Regions from separate parts of the Actinoplanes sp. CA-030573 genome, predicted to be linked through region 3. Evidence: riboswitches for the same ligand, from Rfam matches in the RefSeq annotation. Region 3 holds a riboswitch; each other region holds the start of a gene.
The links. Region 3 has a riboswitch for S-adenosylmethionine ahead of thrC (threonine synthase). Riboswitches for the same ligand answer to the same signal wherever they lie in the genome.
Positions count from the first base shown of each region.

Region 1: another riboswitch for S-adenosylmethionine. It lies ahead of ACQP2F_RS25175 (aminotransferase class V-fold PLP-dependent enzyme); the one in region 3 lies ahead of thrC (threonine synthase).
Region 2: another riboswitch for S-adenosylmethionine. It lies ahead of ACQP2F_RS21090 (GNAT family N-acetyltransferase); the one in region 3 lies ahead of thrC (threonine synthase).

Region 1 is NZ_CP192038.1:5,424,830-5,432,302, reverse strand. It holds gene ACQP2F_RS25200 (sugar ABC transporter substrate-binding protein) at 1-105, opposite strand, end outside; gene ACQP2F_RS25195 (LacI family DNA-binding transcriptional regulator) at 214-1,257, shown strand; gene ACQP2F_RS25190 (YndJ family protein) at 1,175-2,200, opposite strand; gene ACQP2F_RS25185 (glycoside hydrolase family 3 C-terminal domain-containing protein) at 2,244-4,397, opposite strand; gene ACQP2F_RS25180 (CBS domain-containing protein) at 4,563-5,000, shown strand; SAM riboswitch class IV at 5,030-5,145, shown strand; gene ACQP2F_RS25175 (aminotransferase class V-fold PLP-dependent enzyme) at 5,179-6,381, shown strand; gene ACQP2F_RS25170 (alpha/beta fold hydrolase) at 6,411-7,154, shown strand; gene ACQP2F_RS25165 (LLM class F420-dependent oxidoreductase) at 7,118-7,473, opposite strand, start outside.
Region 2 is NZ_CP192038.1:4,534,644-4,542,116, forward strand. It holds gene ACQP2F_RS21065 (hypothetical protein) at 135-407, shown strand; gene ACQP2F_RS21070 (DHA2 family efflux MFS transporter permease subunit) at 534-2,111, shown strand; gene ACQP2F_RS21075 (TolB family protein) at 2,183-2,992, shown strand; gene ACQP2F_RS21080 (PPOX class F420-dependent oxidoreductase) at 2,944-3,330, opposite strand; gene ACQP2F_RS21085 (dodecin) at 3,355-3,564, opposite strand; SAM riboswitch class IV at 3,702-3,817, shown strand; gene ACQP2F_RS21090 (GNAT family N-acetyltransferase) at 3,832-4,467, shown strand; gene ACQP2F_RS21095 (VOC family protein) at 4,592-4,972, shown strand; gene ACQP2F_RS21100 (carbon-nitrogen hydrolase family protein) at 5,037-5,753, shown strand; gene ACQP2F_RS21105 (LysR family transcriptional regulator) at 5,750-6,589, opposite strand; gene ACQP2F_RS21110 (SDR family oxidoreductase) at 6,671-7,378, shown strand; gene ACQP2F_RS21115 (ester cyclase) at 7,399-7,473, opposite strand, start outside.
Region 3 is NZ_CP192038.1:9,486,172-9,493,644, forward strand. It holds gene groL (chaperonin GroEL) at 1-1,272, opposite strand, end outside; gene ACQP2F_RS44050 (hypothetical protein) at 1,539-2,468, opposite strand; gene ACQP2F_RS44055 (GNAT family N-acetyltransferase) at 2,613-3,074, shown strand; gene ACQP2F_RS44060 (hypothetical protein) at 3,105-3,593, shown strand; gene ACQP2F_RS44065 (N-acetyltransferase family protein) at 3,532-4,509, opposite strand; gene thrC (threonine synthase) at 4,753-6,033, opposite strand; SAM riboswitch class I at 6,044-6,167, opposite strand; gene ACQP2F_RS44075 (ABC transporter permease) at 6,251-7,018, opposite strand; partial or broken gene ACQP2F_RS44080 (ABC transporter ATP-binding protein) at 7,072-7,473, opposite strand, start outside.

The sequences.
Region 1 (7,473 bases), 4.1 Mb from region 3:
CGGGCCGGAGGCGCCCGCCGAGGATCCGTCGTTCGAGCAGGCGGTCACGCCGACCGCGAGCGTCAGGGCGGCGAGGGCACTCAGGCCGCGCCGGGAGAACGTCATGTTCGGTACCCCTGGTTTCCGAGGAGGAAGAAACAGAAGGAAAACGATTGCCTCGACGCTAGGGATCACCTTGCCGGGATGTCAAGGGCCGGTTACGGTTCGAGAGTCGTGGTCGGGGAAACCGGGGAGGAAACGCTGGGCACCATCGATCGCGCCGCCACCATCAGCGAGGTGGCGGCTCTTGCCGGAGTTTCCCCGGGTACGGCGTCGAAGGCGTTGAACGGGCGGGGCGCCCTGCGGCCGGAAACCCGTCAGCGCGTGCGGGAGGCCGCCTCGCAGCTGGGCTTCGTGGCCAACGCCGCCGCGCGCAGCCTGCAGGCCGGCCGCACCTACACGGTCGGCATGATCACCACCGACTCGATCGGCCGGTTCAGCATCCCGCTGCTGATCGGCGCCGAGGACGCGCTCGGTGCGGGCCAGGTGTCGGTCTTCCTGTGCGACGCCCGCGACGACCCGATCCGCGAGCAGTACTACCTGCGGACGCTGCTGGGCCGCCAGGCCGACGGCATCATCGTGACCGGGCGCCGGACCCAGGCCCGCCCGCCGATCGGCCGGTCGCTCCCGGTGCCGGTGGTCTACGCCTTCATCAGCTCGACGGACGAGGCGGACTGCTCGGTGGTCCCCGACGAGGCCGACGGCGCCCGCCGCGCGGTCGAGCACCTGCTGGCGGTCGGCCGCCGCCGGATCGCCCACGTGACCGGCCCCGAGCACCACCACTCGGCCACGGTCCGGGCCGGCGCGGCGATGCAGGCGCTGGCGGCGGCGGGCCGGGAGCCCGCGGCGCCGGTCCTGTTCGGCGAGTGGTCCGAGGCGTGGGGCCGCCAGGCCGCCGGCATCCTGCTCTCGACCGGCGCCGCGGTGGACGCGGTGTTCTGCGGGAGCGACCAGATCGCGCGCGGACTGGCCGAGGCGTTGCAGGAGTCCGGCCGGCGGGTGCCCGGCGACGTGGCGCTGGTCGGCTTCGACAACTGGGACGTGATGGTCGACGGCTGCCGCCCGGCGCTGACCAGCATCGACATGGACCTCGAAGGAATCGGGCGGACCGCGGCGGAGCTGCTGCTGGCCGCCATCAACGGCGACCCGGCACACGGCCGGCGGGCGCTGCCGGGCCGCTTGGTGCCGCGAGCGTCGACGGCGGTGCACCCGAGCTGATCCGGCGCCCGGTCAGCGGGTCGTGGTGGGTGCGCCGGGCCGGGACGCCGCCGGTGCGGCGGTGCCAGGCCGGGACGCCGGTGCGGCGGCGCGAGGTCGGGACGCCGGCGAGGCGGCGCCAGGCCAGGATGCCGCAGAGGCCGAAGCAGAGGGCGTTGGCCAGGCCGTGGGTGGCCGCCATCCAGGTCAGCGACGGGTGCGGCAGGCCGGTCGCCTCGCCGAGCGCCCAGCTCAGCGCGAGCAGCATGGTCGCGGCCAGCACGCCGGTGGATGTCAGCAGCAGGGCCCTGGTGGTGCGGTCGCGCGCGGCCGGGACGATGTGCCGCCAGGTCAGCCCGGCGACCAGCCACATGCCGGCGGTGAGGACGACCGCGCCGGCCAGCTCGACGTAGTCGCTGATGAAGTAGCCGGCGAAGACCAGCGCCGTGCCGGCCGGCACGGTCAGCGCGGCGAGGGTGGCGGGGCTCGGCCGGCCGGGCGGGGCGGTGGTGGCCGCGGCGAGGGTGACGGGGCTCGGCCGGCCGGGCGGGGCGGTGGCGGCGACCAGGCCGGCGATCAGGGCGGCCGCGAAACCCGCGAAGTGGAAGTGTGCCACGGTCAAAGCCAGCACGGCCGGGCGGAAGCCGAGCAAGTGGTAGCCGTATCGCTCGGCGACCAGCGCGGCGGCGGCCACGAACGGGGTGACCAGCGCCGTGGTGACGGCGACGCCGACCGGGGTGGGGCGACGGAGCCGGGGCAGCGCGTTGATCGCCAGGAACGCGGTCGCCAACGCGTACGGAATCGTGAACGCAAGCGTGAGCGGACCGCGTGGAAGCCACAAAGCGATCGCGGCCGGCAGGGCCGCCGCCGGCCACCAGCGTGCGCGGATGCCGGCGAGCCGGAGACCGAGCGGCACCACGAGCAGCATGCCCACCGTGACGGCGACGTTGACGATGGCGGTCATGGCGGCTCCCGTCGCTTAGTTGAACGTGTTCAACTATAGCGGGCTACGTGTTGGCCCGCTTGACCAGGCCGGCCAACGTCTCGGCGGTGAACGGGCTGCCCGGGAACATCGCCATCCGGCCCAGCGGGAAGCTGCCCAGCATCTGCAGCGTCGAGGAGTCCATGGGCAGCCCGCCGGCCAGGCCGCCCTCCGCCATCGCGGTGAAGACCTCGGTCAGCACCTCGGCGCCGCGCGGGTCGGTCAGCCACTCGCCGATCGTGGAGTCGGCGGTCAGCGGCACGCGCGCCTCGTCGCCGGGCACGTCGACGGTGAGCGATGCGCGGATGTCGCGGGACGAGGCGCCGATCTCGATCCGGTGGGGCCCGCCCTCGACCACCCAGCGTGACAGCCGCACGTCCCAGTAGGCCAGGTCGCCGCGCTCGATGAGCAGCACGACCTCGGCGGTCTCACCGGCGGCGATCGGGACGCTCGCGAACGCCTTCAACTCCCGCGGCGCGCGGCGCACCCGCGAGGACGGCACACTCACGTACGCCTGGACGACCTCCCGCCCGTCGACCGGCCCGGTGTTGGTGACCGGCAGGCGGAGCTCGATGCCGTCCTCGCGAACGACGGCGCCGGCCTCGCCGTACGAGAAAGTGGTGTAGGAAAGGCCGAAGCCGAACGGATAAGCCACCTCCTGCCCGCGCGCGTCGAAGCCCCGGTAGCCGAGGTGGATGCCCTCGCCGTAGCGCACGTGGCCGGCCTCGCCCGGGAAGTCCAGGTAGGACGGATGGTCGGCGAGCCGGAGCGGGATCGTCTCGGCGAGCCGGCCGGAGGGGTTCACGCGGCCGAAGAGCACGTCGGCCACGGCGCTCCCGCCGGCCTGGCCGAGCAGCCAGCCCTCGACCAGGCCGGCGACGTCGGCATCCCACGGCTTGGTGGTGACCACGGCGCCGTTCGACAACACGACGACCGTACGGGGGTTGGCCGCCGCGACCCGCCGGATGAGCTCCAGGTGTGCGGCCGGCAGATCGAGCGACTCCCGGTCGGCCCCTTCGGTCTCCTGCTCGGTGCCCGCGAAGACGACCGCGATGTCCGAGCTGCCGGCCAGCCGGACCGCCTCGTCACCCCCGGCGGCGAAGCCGACCCGGCCGGGCGCGGCCTCGGACATGGCGGTGAGGGCGTCGTCGAGCCGGGTCGGGGTCATCTGTGAGCTGCCGCCGCCCTGGTAGCGCGGGGTGCGGGCGAGCTCGCCGAGGACCGCGATGGTCTGGCCCTCGGTGCGCAGCGGCAGGACCGCGCCCTCGTTCTTGAGCAGCACGATGCCGCGGCCGGCGATCTCCCGGGCCAGGGCGTGGTGTGCCGCCTGGTCGTACCCGTCCGAGGTGTCCGGTGTGGACTTCGCCACGAGGTCGTGCACCCGCGACGCGGCGAGCGCGAGGGTCCCGGCCGGGAGGCGGCCGCCGGTGACGGCTTCGACCAGGGCCTGGTCACCGGCCGGGTCCGGCCCGGGCATGGTCAGGTCGAGTCCGGCCCGCACCGCCTCGACCCGGTCGACCACGGCGCCCCAGTCCGAGACGACGACCCCGCGGAATCCCCACTCGTCACGCAGCACCTCGGTGAGCAGCCAGTGATGCTGACTGGCGTAGACGCCGTTGACCCGGTTGTAGGCGCACATCACGGTCCACGGCTGCGCGGTCGTCACGACCCGCTGGAAGGCGCGCAGGTACAGCTCGCGCAACGATCGCTCGTCGACGTCGGCGCTGATCCGCATGCGGTCGGTCTCCTGGCTGTTCACCGCGAAGTGCTTGAGCGAGGCGCCGACCCCGCGCGACTGCAGGCCCTGCACCCAGGCGGCCGCCAGCACACCGGTCAGCAGCGGGTCCTCGCTGAAGTACTCGAAGTTGCGGCCGCCCAGCGGGGTCCGCTTGAGGTTGATGCCGGGACCGAGCAGCACCTGCACGCCCATCGCCCGGCACTCGTCGCCGAGCGCCTCGCCCATCCGGCGCAGCAGCTCGGGATCCCAGGTCGAGCCGGACGCGACCGCGGGCGGGAAGCAGGTGGCGGGCCGGCCGGCGAGCAGGTCACCGGCGCCGGCGACCTGCAGGCGTACGCCATGGGGCCCGTCGGTCAGGGTGATCGCCGGGACGTCACCGGCCGCCGTGCTCGACCAGAAGTCACTGCCGCTCGTGATCGCCGCTTGATCATGCAAGTCCATGAGAGGTCCCTTCGCTGACTTCGGAGCGGGCTTGACATCTCGACGCTCTTGACATCTTGCCGTGGTTGACTGCATCTAGGCATATGCACGCAACGTGGCGTGGCTGCCCCGTAACGGACGGCCCGCCCCGGCGGCTTCCGCGGATCGGACGGGATGGGGAGCAAGATGCGTATCAGCGACATTCTCCGCGTCAAGGGCAGCAAAGTCGTCACCGTGACACCGGACTCGGATGTGGCCCGGCTCCTGGCCGTGCTGGCCGAGCACAAGATCGGTGCGGTGATCGTGTCGGCGGACGGCAGCCGCGTCGACGGGATCGTCAGTGAGCGCGACGTGGTACGGGCGCTCGCCGCCCGCGGCGCCGCGGTGCTGAGCGAGCCGGTCAGCCGGATCCACACCGTCAGCGTCCGCTCGGTGTCCCCCGAGGCGCCGATCGAGGACGTGGCCCGGCTGATGACCGATCACCGGTTCCGGCACGTGCCGGTGCTCGAGAACGGCGGCCTCGCCGGCCTGGTCAGCATCGGCGACGTGGTCAAGAACCGCATCGACGAGCTGGAGTCCGAGCGCACCAGCCTCGAGGGCTACATCACCGGCGAGCGTTACTAGCCGCGCCACCTTTGGTAGGTTGTCGGGCAGGTCATGAGTGTCAGCGCACAGCCCCGGCTTGCTGACCGGCAACCCTTCCGTCCGCGATGGGGTGCCCCGGGTGAGGACCGGGCCTGTCGCCGGCCGGCGAGGGCAAGCGCGGACCCGCAAGAGGGTCCCCTGTTGCGGAGGTACACCCATGTCCCTGGCCGTCCAGACTGCCGACCTCGACGTCATCGGCGCCGGTTTCGTCCACCTCGACTACGCCGCGACGGCCCCGTGCGTACGGGTGGCCGCCGATGCCGTGCAAGCCCTGCTCCCTCGCTACGGCAGCGTGCACCGCGGCGCCGGTCCCCGCTCGCAGGCCTCCACCCTGGAGTACGAGCGGGCCCGCGCCGTCGTCGCCACGTTCCTCGGCTGCCGCCCCGGCGACCAGGTCGTCTTCACCCGCAACACCACCGACGCGCTCAACCTGCTGGCCCGCGCGCTGCCGCCGGGCACGACCACGGTCGTCTTCGACGGCGAGCACCACGCCAACCTGCTGCCCTGGCCGTCGGTGCTCCGGCTGCCCGCGCCATCGTCGCCGGCCGAGGCGGTGGCGGCGGCCGACCGGGCGCTGGGTGACCGGACCGGCCCGGCGTTGCTGACGGTCACCGGCGCGAGCAACGTGACCGGCGAGGTGTGGCCGCTGCGCGAGCTCGCCGCGGTCGCCCACCGGCACGGCGCCCGGATCGCGGTCGACGCCGCCCAGCTCGCCCCGCACGCGCCGGTGTCGCTGGCCGGCCTGGACGCCGACTACGTGGCGCTCTCCGGCCACAAGCTGTACGCGCCGTTCGGCGCCGGGGTGCTCGCCGGCCGCGCCGACTGGCTCGACGCGGCCCCGCCCTATCTGGCCGGCGGCGGTGCGAGCGCGTGGGTCGGCGACCGTGCCGGCGACGTGCGCTGGGCGACCGGCCCGGCCCGGCACGAGGGTGGCACCCCCAACCTGCTGGGCGCGGTGGCGCTCGGCGCGGTCTGCGCCGCCCTGCTGGAGACCGACCGCGCGGCGCTGCGCGCGCACGAGCAGGAGCTGCTCACCCGGCTGCGGGAAGGGGTGCGGCGCCTGCCGGGCGCGGTCGAGGTGAGTCTGTTCGGTACGCGGACGGCCGAGCGCGTGGGGATCGTGTCGCTCGCGCTGCCGGGCCGCGATCCGGTCGCCGTGGCCGCCCGGCTGGCGGACACGTTCGGCATCGGCGTGCGGGCCGGGCAGTTCTGCGCGCATCCGCTGGTGCGGCGGCTGGCGTCGGTTCCGGGTGGTGCCGGTTGCGGCGAGGCGGGATTGCTGCGGGTGAGCTTCGGGCTCGGCACGACGTCCGACGACATCGACAGCCTTCTCGGGGCGCTGGGGCTTCTGCTGGGCTGAGCGACCGCGGCGGCCGGAGGGATGGGGCGATGGATCTGCGCGTGACCGGCGGCGGCCGTGGCGAGCCGCTGCTGCTGTTGCTTCATGGGCTGGGCGCGACCGGCGACGTGTGGTCGGGGTGGGCGCCGCTGCTCGCCGAGCGGTGGCCCGGGCGCTGGCTCGCCCCGGACCTGCCCGGCCACGGTGGCTCGGCGCCGCTGCCGGAGTACACCTTCGACGCTCTGGCCGGCGCGGTCCGCCCGCTCGTCGAGAACGGGCGGACCGTCGTGCTCGGCCACTCGCTCGGCGGCGTCGTCGCCCTCGCGCTGGCGGCCCGGCCCGGGGTGGTGGCGGTCGTCGGGCTCGGCATCAAGGTCGGCTGGACCGGCGACGAGCTGGAGCGGGCGCGGGCGCTGGCCGGGCGGCCGGTTCAGTGGTTCGGCACGCGTGAGGAGGCCGTAGCCCGGCATCTGCGCGTCTCCGGCCTGGCCGGGCTGGTCGCCCCGGACGACGCCGCCGTCCGCAGCGGCGTCCGGGAGGAGGACGGCCGCTGGCGGACGGCGCTCGACCCGCGCGCGTTCGGCGTCGGCGCCCCGGACATGGCCGGGCTGCTGGCGCGGTCGGCCGCGCCGGTGACGCTGGCCCGGGGCGAGCACGACCCGATGAGCACCGACGACCAGATCCGGGCGCTCGGCGTCGAGCCGGTCCCGCTCCCGGGGCTGGGCCACAACGCCCACGTCGAGAGCCCGGCCGTGTGCTACCCGTTGATCTCGTCCCGCCAGGCCAGCCACTGACGCAGCGCCGACAGGTCGTAGTCGGGGCCGCCGGCCGCGACCGTGAACAGGGTGACGCCGCGGTCGAGCAGCGCCGGTCCGTCCTCGGCCGGCTTGCCGTTGACCGCGGCCGAGATCTCGATCTCGGCCGGGTCGCGCCCGACGTCGGCGCAGTGGCCGCGCAGGATCTCGGTCTTGCGGGCGATCGTGGCGGCGTCGCCGAAGCTGTGCCAGATGGTGGCGTGCTTGGCGACCAGGCGCAGCGTCTTCTTCTCGCCGCCGCCGCCGATCAGGACGGGGAGGTCGCGGGTCGGCCGCGGGTTCAGCTTCGACCAGCGGG
Region 2 (7,473 bases), 5.0 Mb from region 3:
GCTTACACCCGGCGTACGGGAAATGCCCTGAGGGTTTTCGTGGCCCGAGTCAGGCAGAAACCCGGAGGTGATCTGTGGCGGGCGAGGCGCACTCTGAGGGCACACCGAAACCACTTGAACCGGAGATGATCGGAATGCGAACCCAGCTTCTCGCCGCCCGCGCCGCCGCCCTGTTCGCCAGCGAGCTCCCGACCGGCTCGCGGCCCGCGCCCACGGCCGTCCAGGCCGCCATCGCGACCGCCGTCCACGCGTACGGTGGCAGCCGCGGATGTGTCGCCATGATGGCCGCCGCCTACGGCGACTACCCGGAGACCGCGGCCCCGCGCATGCGGTGGGCGCTCAGCGTGATCTCCCAAGCGCCCGGGGCCCGCCGGCCGGAACCGGAGCGGCAGCTCCTGGCCGCCTGAGAAAGCCCGCCTGAGAATGCACTGAGTGACGGGGCTCACCCTGACGGAAAAAGGGATGCTCGTCCGAGTGCGTCGATGGAAGGATTCGAGCCGACAACGACTCGCAATAACTTCCTGGAGCGTCACGTGACTGATCAAGCCGCCGCGCCGCCCACCAAGCTGGACGGCGCCGTGCTCAAGATCGCCGGCGTGGTGGTGCTCGGCGCGATCATGTCGATCCTCGACATCACCGTCGTCAGCGTCGCGCTGCCGACCTTCCAGACCGAGTTCAACGCTACGTACGCCGAGGTCGCCTGGACCCTCACCGGCTACACGCTGGCCCTGGCCACCGTCATCCCGCTGAGCGGCTGGGCCGCCGACCGGTTCGGCACCAAGCGCCTCTACATGCTGGCGCTGCTGCTGTTCACGCTGGGCTCGGTGCTCTGCGCCACCGCCACCTCGATCGAGCAGCTCGTCGGCTACCGGGTCCTGCAGGGCCTCGGCGGCGGCATGCTGATGCCGCTCGGCATGACGATCATGACGCGGGCGGCCGGACCGCAGCGCATCGGCCGGCTGATGGCCGTGCTCGGCATCCCGATGCTGCTCGGCCCGATCGGCGGCCCGATCCTGGGCGGCTGGCTGATCGAGGCCGCGAGCTGGCACTGGGTCTTCCTGATCAACCTGCCGATCGGCATCGTCGCGCTGATCTACGCGCAGTTCGCGCTGCCCAAGGACGACCCGCACCCGTCGGAGTCGTTCGACTTCCTCGGCATGCTGATGCTCTCGCCCGGCCTCGCGCTGTTCCTCTACGGCGTCTCGTCGCTGCCGGCCGAGGGCACGGTCACCGCGCCCAAGGTCTGGATCCCGATGGTGGTCGGCGCGCTGCTGGTGATCACCTTCGTGCTCTACTCGTTCAAGCCCAAGCACCCGCTGCTCGACCTGCGCCTGTTCAAGAACAAGCGGCTGACCGTCTCGACGATCTCGCTGTTCGTCTTCGTCATCGCGTTCATGGGCTCCGGCCTCCTGTTCCCCAGCTACTTCCTGCAGGTGCGCGGCGAGTCGACGCTGCACGCGGGTCTGCTGATGGCGCCGCAGGGCATCGGCGCGATGATCACGATGCCGATCGCCGGCACGCTGGCCGACAAGATCCCGGTCGGCCGCACGGTCCCGTTCGCGATGCTGCTGATCGGCGCCGGGTTCTTCACGTTCACCCAGGTCGGCGTCGACACTTCGTACGTGCTGCTGTGCGGCTCGCTGTTCGTGATGGGCCTCGGCATGGGCGGCACGATGATGCCGATCATGACCTCGGCGCTGCGCACGCTGCACCACCAGGACGTGGCCCGCGGCTCGACCCTGGTCAACATCCTCCAGCAGATCGGTGGCTCGATCGGCACGGCGACCATGTCCGTGATCCTGACCAGTCAGCTCAACGGCTCGCCGGTCATCCCCGGCGTCACCAACCCGCGGACGGGTGAGCCGATCACCGAGGCCGGCGCGGCGATCGCCCACCAGCAGGGCGCGCCGATCCCGCTGCCGCCGAACATCCTCGAGCGCGGCCTGCAGTTCGTGGCCGACTCGTTCGCCCACACGTTCACGGTCGGCTGGATCCTGATGCTGACGGTGTTCATCCCGATCGCCTTCCTGCCGCGCAAGAAGGAGGCCGCGCCCGCGGCTCCGGCCGGCGGTGACGGCGAGGCGGTCGAGCCTCCGGTGATGATCCACTGAGCCGGGCGCTCGCCGACGGACAGCGGTGCCGGGTCCTGATCTTCGATCTGGGCTCGGGCACCGCTTCGGTCGTGCACGAGAGCTCGACGGTCCTGTTCGAGGCGCCGAACTGGGCCGCCGACGACCGGCTCGTGCTCAACGGGGACGGACTGCTTTGGGGGCTGGCCCTCGACGGGTCCGCCCCGGCCCAGATCGTCTTCGAGGGCCTGCCGGCGCTGAACAACGATCACGTGCTCGGGCCGGGCGGCCTGGTCTACATGTCGGCCGACGACGGCCACATCTACGAGGGGTCGCTGGAGGGCGGTGCGGTCCGCCGGGTGACCCCCGACGACGGGTTCCTGCACTTCCTGCACGGGGTGAGCCCGGACGGGTCCACGCTCGCCTACGTCGGCATCACGCCCGGGGAGTGGACGTCGGGCACGCTGTGGACCGTCGGGGTCTCCGGGCGGGGCAGCCGGCAGCTGACCTCCGGGCCGGGCGCCGACGACGGGCCGGAGTACTCGCCGTCCGGGGAGTGGATCTACTTCAACACCGAGCGGTTCGGCGGAGGCGCCGCGCAGATTGCTCGCATCCGCCCGGATGGCAGCGGGTTGGAGCAGCTCACCTTCGACGAGCGGGTCAACTGGTTCCCGCATCTGGCCGGCTCCCGGGCGGTCTATCTGAGCTTCCCGCCCGGGACGGCGGGGCATCCGGCCGATCTGCCGGTGCTGCTGCGGTTGGTCGACGGCGACGACTGGCGGTCGGCGCGCACGGTGGTGTCGCTCGACGGCGGCCAGGGGACGATCAACGTCAACAGCTGGTCCCCGGCCGGCGACCGGTTCGCGTACGTCGACTACCCGGTGACCCGGTCCGCCTCGATGCGCACGATCAACCGGACCTGATCGCGGCCGCCGAACCACGGGTAGGGGCGGCCCAGATAGCGCTGGGACAGCTCCTCGATGTGCTCGGCGGCGCCGTGCTCGGTCACCTCGAGGACCCGGCCGCGCACCGCGACGTACCGGCTCGGGTTCTCCGGGTCCGCGACCGCGACCGCCACCCGCGGGTCCCGCTCGATGTTGCGGACCTTCTGGTGCCCGCGCACGGTGTTGATCACGACGTGATTGCCGTCGGTGTCCGCCCAGACCTCGGTGATCTGCGGCGAGCCGTCGGGCATGAGCGTCGTGAGGAAGCAGAGGCTGGGCCGGCGCAGCAGCTCGACCAGGTTCCCGGGAAGATCCACCCGCCCACTGTAGGGCGGCGGTGATCAGTCCTCGACCCGGAAGCCGATCTTCAGGCGTACCTGGAAGTGCGCGACCTGGCCGTCCACCACCTGGCCGCGAACCTCCTGCGTCTCGAACCACTCGATGTTGCGCACGGTCTGCGCCGCCTTGGCGATCCCGCTGCGAATGGCGTCGTCGATGCTGGTCGGGCTGCTGCCGACGATCTCGCTGAGCCGGTACACGTGGTTGGTCATGTCGCCCCCTCCGCAAAAGCCCATCCCACCACGCCGGGCGGCGTTCCCGCATCGTCTTCCGGCGGCGGCTCACCCGCGGCTCGCCCCGGCCGGGAACCGGCTTGCCTACGGCCGCCGGCGATGGCACGGTGTCCGCAGGTCATGAGTGCCAGCGCGCAGCCCCGGCTTGCTGGCCGGCAACCCTCCTCTCGCGGGCGGGGTGCCCCGGGTGAGGACCGGGTCCGGCGCACGGGGCGCCGGGCAAGTCGCGAACGGAGTGCTGCAGCCATGCCCTTTCCCGCCACCGTCACGCCGCCCGTGCTCGAGGGCGACCGGGTGCGCCTCGAGCCGCTCGACCGGCGCCACGCCGCCGGCCTCGCGCTGGCCGCCGAGGAGAGCCGGGACGCCTACCGCTTCACCTGGGTGCCCCGCGCCGAGGAGGTAGGCGACTACATCGACCAGCAGCATGCGCGGGCCGCGACCGGATGGCTGATCCCGTTCGCGCAGATCTGGGACGGGCGCGCGGTGGGGGCGACGGCCTACCTGGATCCCCGGCTCTGGCCCGGCCGTGACGAGCTGTTCGCCGTCGAGATCGGCTTCACCTGGCTCGCGGCCTCGGCCCAGGGCACCGGCGTCAACACCAAGGCCAAACACCTGCTTCTCGGGTACGCCTTCGAGCAGTGGCGGGTCGAGCGGGTCGACCTCAAGACCGACGCCCGCAACCACCGCTCCCGGGCCGCGATCGAGCGCGTCGGCGGCCGGTTCGAGGGCGTGCTGCGCTCGTGGAGCCGCTCCTGGGCGCCGGGCGAGGAGGGCCGCCTGCGCGACTCGGCCATGTTCTCGGTGCTGGCCGCCGAATGGCCGGCAATCAAGGAGCGGCAGGCCGCCCTCAACGCAGGCCGCAACGCACCGGCCGGCGGTTGAGCGGGCGGCCGGGACGCCTGTGGACGACGGCCCGAAAATGTCGGTGGGCCGTGGTCGAATGTGGCCCCACCCAAGAAAGGGTGGGGGCGGTCTGCGGGCGGCCGCCTCCGTAGGATGCGGCTCTGTGGCCAGCCGGATCGGGGACATCATTGTCGACTGTGGCGACGCGGAGCTGATGGCGGCGTTCTGGTGCGAGGTTCTCGGCTACCGGGTCTTCGCGCGGGACGCGACCGGCGTGGCCATCCGCGGGGCCACCGTCAGCCCGGACATTCTGTTCATCACGGTGCCCGAGGGGAAGGCCGGCAAGAACCGGCTGCATTTCGATGTCTGCCCGACCGACCGGTCGCCGGCGGAGGAGCTGGATCGCCTGCTCGCACTCGGCGCGCGACGGTCGGCGATCGTCGGCAGCGGCTCGTGGGTCGTTCTCGAGGATCCGGAGGGCAACGAGTTCTGCCTGATGTCCAAGCGGATCCCGGCCGAGCCCGAGCCGTTCCACGAGCCATGACGAGAAGCCGAACGGGACGAGAAGCCGAACGGCACGAGAGGCCGAACGGGACGAGAGGTTGGCCATGCGGATCGCGGCCTGTCAGACGCCGGAGATTCTCGGCGACGTCGACTCGGCGATCGCCGTGGTGCGAGACTTCGCCGCCCGGACCGAGGACGCCGACCTGCTGCTGTTCCCGGAGTGCTTTCTCCAGGGCTATCTCGTCACCGGCCAGCACGTACGCGACACGGCCCTCGAACTGGGCTCGGCCGAGCTCGACGACGTGCTGGCCCGGATCGCGGTCGCGGACCGGATGCTGGTGCTCGGCATCATCGAGCGGGCGGGCCGGCGGTTCTTCAACACGGCGCTCGTCGTGAGCGGCGGCCGGGTGCTCGGCGCGTACCGGAAGATGTTCTTGACCGCGGGGGAGTCGGTGTTCACGGCGGGTGACGGCTATCCGGTCTTCGAGTGCGCGGGGGTGCGGTTCGGCCTCAACATCTGCTTCGACGCGCAGTATCCGCAGGCGGCGCGGGCGGTCGCGGCGGCCGGTGCGCGGGTGGTGCTGCAGCCGGCGCAGAACATGATGCGGCGGGCGAGTGCCCTCGCCTGGGAACATCGGCACAACGCGGTGCGCGCTCGCCGCGTACGGGAGACGGGTTTGTGGTGGGTCTCGGCCGATGTGACCGGCGAGCGTGACGGGTCCCGCGTGGGTCTTGGGCCGACGGCCGTGATCGATCCGTCGGGGCGGGTGGTGGCGCAGGTTCCGGCGGGGGAGATCGGCTTCGTGACGGCGGAGATCTAGAGGCGGGTCGCGGCGCGGACCAAACCGGCCAGAGCGCGGGAACGGCTCTGCGGGGGCCAGGCGATCACCGTGGTCACCCGGGGCGCATCCGGCACCGGTACGGGGTGAAGCCCGTGCCCGAGCTGACCCCGGCACGACTCGGGCAGGACCGCCACCGTGCGGCCGAGCTGGATCAGCTGCAGCAACTGGGTGTGGTCGCGCACCTCGGGGCCCGGACCGTCCGGATAGGAGCCGTCGCGGCACGGCCAGCGCGGCATCGGCAGGTCCGGAACGGCGGCCACCTCGGCCATCGACAGCGCCGGGCGGGTGGTCAGTGGGTGCCCGGCGGGCAGCACCGCGACCTGGCCCTCGGTCATCAGCTCCTCGACGTCGAAGCCGGTGGCGGCGTCGAACGGCCGGTGCAGCAGCGCCACGTCGGCCCGGCCGTCGCGCAGGAGCCGCTCCTGCTCGCCGATCCCGCACAGGAGCACCTCGACCTCCACGGCGCCGGGCTCCACCGCGTACGCGTCGAGCAGCTTGGCCAGCAGCTCGCTGGACGCGCCCGCCTTGGTGACCAGCACGAGGCCGGGCTTGGTCGCCCCCGCCCGGCGGGTGCGCCGATCGGCCGCCGCCACCGCGTCGAGCGCCGCCCGCCCCTCGGCCAGCAGCACCGAACCGGCCTCGGTGAGCGTCACCGCCCGGCTGGACCGCTCCAGGAGGGTGACGCCGAGCCGCCGCTCCAGCTGCTGGATCGCGCGGGACAGCGGCGGTTGCGCGATGCCCAGCCGCTCGGCCGCCCGCCCGAAGTGCCGCTCCTCGGCGACGGCGACGAAATAGCGCAGCTCCCGCGTCTCCATGCCGCCGACGATACCCGCGGGGTATCGCCGGGTACTCAGACGGTGTTGGCGGCCACCGCCGCGCGCGGACAGGATCGACTCATGAGCGAGACGAAGATTGCGCTGGTCACCGGCGCGAACAAGGGGATCGGGTACGAGATCGCGGCGGGCCTGCTGGCGCTGGGCTGGAGCGTCGGCGTCGGCGCCCGGGACGAGGATCGCCGGGAGACGGCGGTGGCGAAGCTGGGCGGCAAGGCGTTCGGGGTGCCACTGGACGTGACCGACGACGCGAGCGTGGCCGCGGCCGCCCGGCTGCTCGAGCGCGACGGTCTCGACGTGCTGATCAACAACGCGGGGATCACCGGCGGCATGCCGCAGGATCCGATCGGCGCCGACCTCGACGCCGTGCGGGCAGCGGTGGAGACCAACGTCATCGGGGTCATCCGGGTCACCAACGCGATGCTGCCGTTGCTGCGCCGGTCGGCGTCGCCGCGCATCGTGAACATGTCGAGCACGGTCGGCTCCCTCACCCGCCAGACGGCGGGCGGCGACGTCGGCCCGATCTCGGTGGCCTACGCGCCGTCGAAGACCTTCCTCAACGCGGTGACCATCCAGTACGCCAAGCAGCTGCGCGACACGAACATCCTGATCAATGCGGGCTGCCCCGGTTACACCGCCACCGATCTGAACGGCTTCCGTGGCGTACGGACGCCGGAGCAGGGCGCCGCGATCGCGATCAAGCTGGCCACCCTCCCGGACGACGGGCCGACCGGCGGCTTCTTCGAGGACGCCGGCGTCGTGCCCTGGTAGGCGGCGCCGGCTTTGTCGCGTCAAAGGCGCAGGCGAGCGTTGTCGGCGGTGCCCCAGAGCTCGGCGATGCGCCCGCCGGCGATCCGGTACATGGC
Region 3 (7,473 bases):
CGCGGTCTTGCCGGCCTGCACCAGGGCGACGCCACCACCGGGCACGATGCCCTCCTCGACGGCCGCCTTCGCGTTGCGAACGGCGTCCTCGATGCGGTGCTTGCGCTCCTTGAGCTCGACCTCGGTGGCCGCGCCGACCTTGATGACCGCAACACCGCCGGCCAGCTTGGCCAGGCGCTCCTGCAGCTTCTCGCGGTCGTAGTCGGAGTCCGACTTCTCGATCTCGGCGCGGATCTGGTTGACCCGGCCCTGGATCTGCTCGGCGTTGCCGCCACCGTCGACGATCGTGGTCTCGTCCTTGGTGATGACGACCTTGCGAGCGGTGCCCAGCAGGCTGAGGTCGGCGTTGTCGAGCTTGAGGCCGACCTCCTCGCTGATGACGGCGCCACCGGTCAGGATGGCGATGTCCTCCAGCATGGCCTTGCGGCGGTCACCGAAGCCCGGGGCCTTGACGGCGACGGACTTGAAGGTGCCGCGCACCTTGTTGACCACCAGGGTCGCCAGGGCCTCGCCCTCGACGTCCTCGGCGATGATGACCAGCGGCTTGCCGCCCTGCATGACCTTCTCGAGGACGGGCAGCAGGTCCTTGACCGCGGAGATCTTGCTGTTCGCGATCAGGATGTAGGGGTCGTCGAAGACGGCCTCCATGCGCTCGGCGTCGGTCATGAAGTACGCCGAGATGTAGCCCTTGTCGAAGCGCATGCCCTCGGTGAGCTCGAGCTCGAGGCCGAAGGTGTTGCTCTCCTCGACGGTGATGACGCCTTCCTTGCCGACCTTGTCCATGGCCTCGGCGATGATCTCGCCGACCGTGGAGTCACCGGCGGAGATGGAGGCGGTGGAGGCGATCTGCTCCTTGGTCTCCACGTCCTTGGCGAGCTGCTGAAGACCCTCGGAGACGCTCGCGACCGCGGCCTCGATGCCCCGCTTCAAGGCCATCGGGTTGGCGCCGGCGGCCACGTTGCGCAGGCCCTCACGGACCAGCGCCTGGGCCAGGACGGTCGCCGTCGTCGTGCCGTCACCGGCGACGTCGTCGGTCTTCTTCGCGACCTCCTTGACCAGCTCGGCGCCGATCTTCTCGTACGAGTCCTCGAGCTCGATCTCCTTGGCGATGGACACACCATCGTTGGTGATCGTGGGGGCGCCCCACTTCTTCTCGAGCACGACGTTGCGGCCCTTGGGGCCGAGCGTCACCTTGACGGCGTCGGCGAGCTGGTTCATGCCCCGCTCGAGGCCCCGACGAGCTTCCTCGTCGAATGCGATGATCTTGGCCATACGGCGTTGTCCTCCTGGACATTCGCGGTGGGGGCCGCATGGGCCCGCACATTGCGGAACACTGCGGACGTCACCACCTGGCGATGTGACGTCCTCAGGTCGAGCCGGATAGCCCGCGACGACCGGCTCCGTGCCCCGGCGCCGATGGCGGCGCCGCGACCGGAACCCCACCGCCCCGACCTGCTTGGCACTCACCAGTCGCGAGTGCCAATGACCTGTTTAGCACTCCCGGGGGGCGAGTGCAAGGAAACGCCATCTTGCGCGCATCAGTCCAGCTCCGGCCGGGAGAGCTCGGCGAACAGGGATGCGCTGGTCACCGGTCCCTCGGCCCGGCGAGCCTGGGCGTACGCCACCATGGCCGTGATCGCCCAGAGCAGAACCGACACCACCGCCACCACGGTCGAGGCGATGGCGCCCCAGGCCGCCTCGGCGAGCCGGGGCAGCACGGTGACCGCCAGCGAGGCGAGGACCGGCCCGCCGAGCGTGGCCGGCGAGCACAGGTGGGCGGCCCGGCGCGGGCCCCGGTCGCGCTCGATCAGCACGACGCAGCCGAGCATGCCGAGGAAGGTGAGCACCGCGGTGGAGATCAGGGCCAGGCCGGCCGCGAGCGGCGCCGCCACCGCCGGGCCGAGGCGGTCGGTGGTGAGCAGCAGCGGCAGCGCCTGGGTGACCACGCCGAAGGCGGCGAACCAGAGCCAGAGCGGGCGCAGCCGGTAGGCGACCAGGCGCGCGGCGGCGCGGGGCGACGGCAGTGAGCCGGTGGCGGCCTCGGCGACCGCGACCGCGGTCGCGCCGGCCAGGCAGATCACCAGGGGCAGCGCCGAGACCGTGAAGTAGGCCAGCCACATCAGCGGGAGCAGCAACAGGCCGAAGCCGCCGAGCAGGTCGGAGAGGGCGGGCGCGGCGATCACCGTGTCGTCGACCCGGCCGACGAAGAAGTGCATCGGCAGGGCGGCGACCAGACCGGCACCCAGCAGGCCGGCAAGACAGCGACGGACGGCGCCGCGGGTGTGCGTGAGCAACCCGGGCAGGCCCGAGCGGAGCGGGGGCACCAGCGGGTCGGCCTCGTCGGTGGCGGGCACGGCGAGCTCGGCGGCGCGGCTCAGATCGGCCGTACGCGACTCCGGGTCCCACGGGTCGGCGGCGGTCACCACCGGGCCCTCGACCATCGTGAAGCGGTCCTCGCCCTGGTCCATCGACACACCTTGCCCCAACCCGGCGCCGGTCCGCCACCCGTCCGGTTCCGGCCAGGCGGGTTGCCGCCGGGCCCGGCACAGGGTAGTGAGAACAGCGTGAACAGCTGGCGCGTGCACCGGGTGACCGTCGACGACGCCGCGCGGATGCGTGCCCTGCGGCTGGAGATGCTGGCCGACGCACCGATGGCGTTCCTCGAGACGCTCGCCCAGGCCGCGGCCCGCCCGCACGAGGCCTACCGGCGGCGCATCGCCCAGGCCGCGAGCGGCTGCCAGACCGCGCAGTTCGTGGCCGACCCGGGCGGCCGCGGCCGGCTCATCGGCCACGCCGGCGGCACGGTGCTGCCCGAGGAGCCGGAGTCGACGGTGGTGTTCGCGGTCTACGTGACCCCCGGGCACCGCGGCGGCAAGGTGCTGGCCGAGCTGGTCGAGGCGGTGGCCGGCTGGTCCCGCGCCTGCGGCCGGGAGAGCCTGATGCTCGAGGTCGTGGTGGGCAACGGCCGGGCCGTCCGGGCGTACGAGAAACTGGGTTTCGAAGACACCGGCGAGCGGGTGCCGCACCCGGTCCTCCCCGTGCTCACCGAGCTCCGCATGCGCCGGCGCATCTGATGCGGCCGGGTTCATGAGGCGGCCAGGCTCATGAGACGGCACCACGTCCGCACCGTGGTCACCGCCGCCAACGCCACCACCGCCGTCGGCCTGCTCGTCGCCGTGCTCGGCGGCGCCCGGGTGCGGCGCGGGCGGGACGGCATCCTGATCGGCGAGGGTTACCGCCGCAAGGCGCCGCCGGCCACCTGCTTCACGGTCGGCTCGGTGATCATGTGCCGGCACAGCGCCGAGTGGCTGCTCGCCGACGAGCGCGCGGACCTCTTCGGGCACGAGAGCCGGCACGCCGGGCAGTACGCGTGGCTGGGACCGTTCTTCTGGCCCGCCTACTGGACGGCGTGCCTGTGGTCGTACGCGGCGACCGGCTCGTGGGGCGCGCGCAACCTGTTCGAGCGGCGGGCCGGCCTGACCGCCGGCGGCTATCCCACCGACCTGCCGGTGCGCCCGTGGCTGACCCGGCTCAGAGGTCGCGCTGCCAGAAGAGAACCGACTCCACCGGCCGGAAGCCCATCGCGCGATTGATCCGCATCATGTGCTCGTTGGTGGCCGCGTTGAAGGTGTCGATCACCTCGATGGCCGGCCGATGAGTACGGGCCTGGGCCAGGTTGGCCAGTTTGATCAGCAGGCCGAGCCGATGGCCACGGTGCGCCGGAGCGACCAGCGTGGCGTTCTGCCAGGCGTGCGCGGGTTCGTCGGCCGGGCAGTTCAGCGTGGTCCAGGCAACCAGCCGCGCGCCGTGCAGCGCACCAGTGTGGAACGTCATCCGGCCGCGCCGGGCCCGGGCCGCCTCGTCCGCCCGCAGCCGGTCGGCGTCGATCCGCTCCGGCTCCCAGTCGAGGTCACCGGTGGGCGCCTCGGTCATGAACGTGCTGTCGAGGGCCGCGACCTCATCGATGATCTCGTCGGGCGCCACCCCGGTCCACTGGATCAGGTGGTAGCCGCCGGCCCGCTCCCAGGCCGCGGCCAGCTCGGCGTCGAGCCGGGCCTGGTCGGCCGCGCGCACGTCGAGCCGGCTGCGGATCTCCTCGAGACCGACCCGCGCGCCCATCGCGGCCGCGAAGGAAGCCCCGTCCGGATGTCGCTGGATCGTGCGCCCGAACAGCCGCACGCGGCCCTCGGCCTTGGCCCGCTCGACGGCCAGGTCGTAGAGCGCCCGGCCGGCGCCGCGCCGCCGGGCGGACGGCAGCACGGCGAGCTCGACGTCCACGGTGCCCAGGTTGTCGGCTTGTGAGAAGGCCAGCTCGAGATGACCCACCGGCTCACCGTCGAGGCGGGCGAGGTAATGCTCGACGACGTAGCTCGCGGCCGGCGTCGCCACCCTGGTCGCGAACGCCTCGGGCGAGAGCGGCTCGATGTCGCTGCGGTCGTGGACGGCGCCGGCGCGGTAGATCTCGTAGGCGTCCGCGGCCGAGGCGAGCGGACCGATGGAAAGCACCATGGCCGCCACCCTGGCGGGTCGGCGGCCATGTATGCCAGCGAATTTGGTCGGGAGGGTGGACGCACAGCGCCTCCGGCACTGGGTCGTTGGGCACCTCGAGAGATTGTCGCCAAGCTCGAAAGGTGAGGGGCCTCGTACGGCGTCGGCCCTCCCGCAGAGAGCATCTTGCCGACGCTGAGAGGCCCGCGCAAGTCCTCCGGCGATGGAATCTTCAACTAATGGCAGACAGTCGATTACCGACGGTCATCCCAGCAGGCCCGCCTCCCGGGCCCCGCGCAGCGACGGCTTGATCTGGTGAGTGGGCCCGACCAGGCCCGCGACCGCGTCGAGGGTCTTGAGCCCCTCGCCGGTGTTGTAGACGACGGTCTCCTTGTCGGGGTCGAGCTTGCCGCTCGCCACGAGCTTTTTGAGCACCGCCACTGTGGTGCCACCGGCGGTCTCGGCGAAGATGCCGGTCGTCTCGGCCAGCAGCCGGATGCCCGCGCGGATCTCGTCGTCGTCGGCGTAGTCCATCCAGCCGCCGGTGCGCTTCACCGACTCGATCGCGTACGCGCCGGCCGCCGGGTCGCCGATGTTCAGCGACTTGGCGATGCCGGTCGGCTTGACCGGGACGATGTGGTCGGTGTCGTTGTGCAGCGCGACCGCGATCGGGTTGCAGCCGGCCGACTGGGCGCCGAACACGGCCCAGCCGCCCTCGGGCGCCTCGACCAGGCCGATCTCGACCAGTTCCGCGAACGCCTTGTCCACCTTGGTGAGCAGCTCGCCGGAGGCCATCGGGATGACGACCTGGGCCGGGATCCGCCAGCCGAGCTGCTCGGCGACCTCGTAGCCCAGGGTCTTGGAGCCCTCGGCGTAGAACGGGCGGACGTTCACGTTCACGAACGCGGTGTCCTCGAACTCGTCGGTCTCGACCAGCTCGCCGCAGAGGCGGTTGACGTCGTCGTACGAGCCCTCGATCGCGACCAGGTCGCCGCCGTAGACCGCGGTCGTGACGACCTTGCCCTGCTCCAGGTCGTACGGGATGAAGACGATGCTGGGCGCGCCGGCCCGGGCGGCGTGCGCGGCCACCGAGTTGGCCAGGTTGCCGGTGGAGGCGCAGGCGAAGCGGGTGAAGCCGAGGCCGCGGGCGGCGGTGAGCGCCACCGACACGACCCGGTCCTTGAACGAGTGGGTGGGGTTGGCCGAGTCGTCCTTGACGTACAGCGGCGCCCGCAGCCCGACGGCGGCGGCCAGCGCGGGCGCGCTGACCAGCGGGGTCAGGCCGGGGTCGAGGGTGACCCGGGTGGCCGGGTCCTGGCCGGCGGGCAGCAGACCGGCGTAACGCCAGATGTTCTGCGGACCGGCCTCGATCTGCTCACGGGTCACCCGCGCGAGAGCGGCCTGGTCGTAGGCCACCTCGAGCGGGCCGAAACACTCGTAACAGGCGTGCTGGGCGACCAGCGGGTATTCGGCGCCGCACGCGCGGCAGACGAGGCCACGGGCCGGGGAGTCGGTGACCGAGGGTGTGCTGACGGCAGACGTCATCGAGGCCTTCCTCTCATCTTTCCCCGAAGCCGGGGACGGAATTAGCACCTGCCGCGTGCGGCCTCTTCAGTGAGACAAACACGGTGGTTGCCGGGGCTTCATCGGGCCGTTCCCTCTGCCCCTCTGGATGAGGTATTCAGTTGTTTCCCACACCTTACGTCGGGTCGTGGCGGACACGGAGTGGGCATCCCGAGGTGTGAGCCACGACCCAGGCCCGTCAGCGGTTCGGCAGCCTCATGAAGGCCGACCGGGACCACAGGATGCCGGTCACCGCGAGCACGACCGACCAGGCGACGGCCAGGATCCAGGTGTCGCCGACCGGGGTGCCGTCGAGCAGGTGCCGCAAGGTGTCGATGATCGGGGTGAACGGCTGGTTCTCGGCGAACCACCGCACACCCGGCGCCATCGTGTCGGTCGGGACGAACGCGCTGCTCACGAACGGCCCGAAGCTGAACAGCAGGGACAGCGAGTTGGCACCGGCCACGGTCTTGGCGGTCAGGCCGAAGGCAGCGGTCATCCAGCTGACCGCGAACGTGACCAGCACCAGCAGCCCGGCCACGGCGAGCCAGTCGAGCCCGCGAGCGCCCGGACGGAAGCCCACCGCGAAGAGCACCCCGATGACCAGGAGCAGGCTCAGCGACGTACGCACGAGGCTGCCACCCACCTGCCCGGAGAGCACCGCCACCCGGGAGACCGCCATAGTCCGCAGCCGGGCGATCACTCCCTCGGTCATGTCCTGGTTGATGTTGATGGCGGTGGCCGACCCGCCGCCCCCGATCGCCATCACCAGGATCGCCGGTGAGATGTAGTTCACGTACGCGCCGCGGTCGCCCGCGCTGATCGCGCCGCCCAGCACGTACGTGAAAAGCAGCAGGAAGATGCACGACGTGCCGATGCCGCTGATGGTCATGAGCGGGAACCGGACCATGCGGGTGAGGTCGCGCCGGACCATGGTGGCCGAGTCGGCCAGGACGAACGAGGTCATCGGATCCCCCCGGTGAGTGCAAAGAAGACGTCGTCGAGCGTGGATTGCGCGCCGACCGAGCTCTTCAGCTCGTCGGCGGTGCCGGAGGCGACGAGCCGGCCCTGGTCGAGCAGCGCGATGCGGCCGGCCAGGCGGTCAGCCTCGTCGAGGTACTGCGTGGTGAGGAAGATCGTCACGCCCCGGGCCACCAGGTCCTCGATGATCTCCCACATCGTGCGGCGGCTGCGCGGATCGAGACCGGTGGTCGGCTCGTCCAGGAAGATCAGCCGCGGCTCGCCGACCAGGGTCATCGCCAGGTCGAGCCGCCGCTTCATGCCGCCGGAGTAGGTCGCCACCGACCGGCCCGCCGCCTCGGTGAGGTCGAACCGCTCGAGCAGCTCGTCGACGCGGGCCCGGCCGGCCCGGGCGCCGAGGTGGCGCAGGTCGGCGATGAGCCGCAGGTTCTCCCGGCCGGT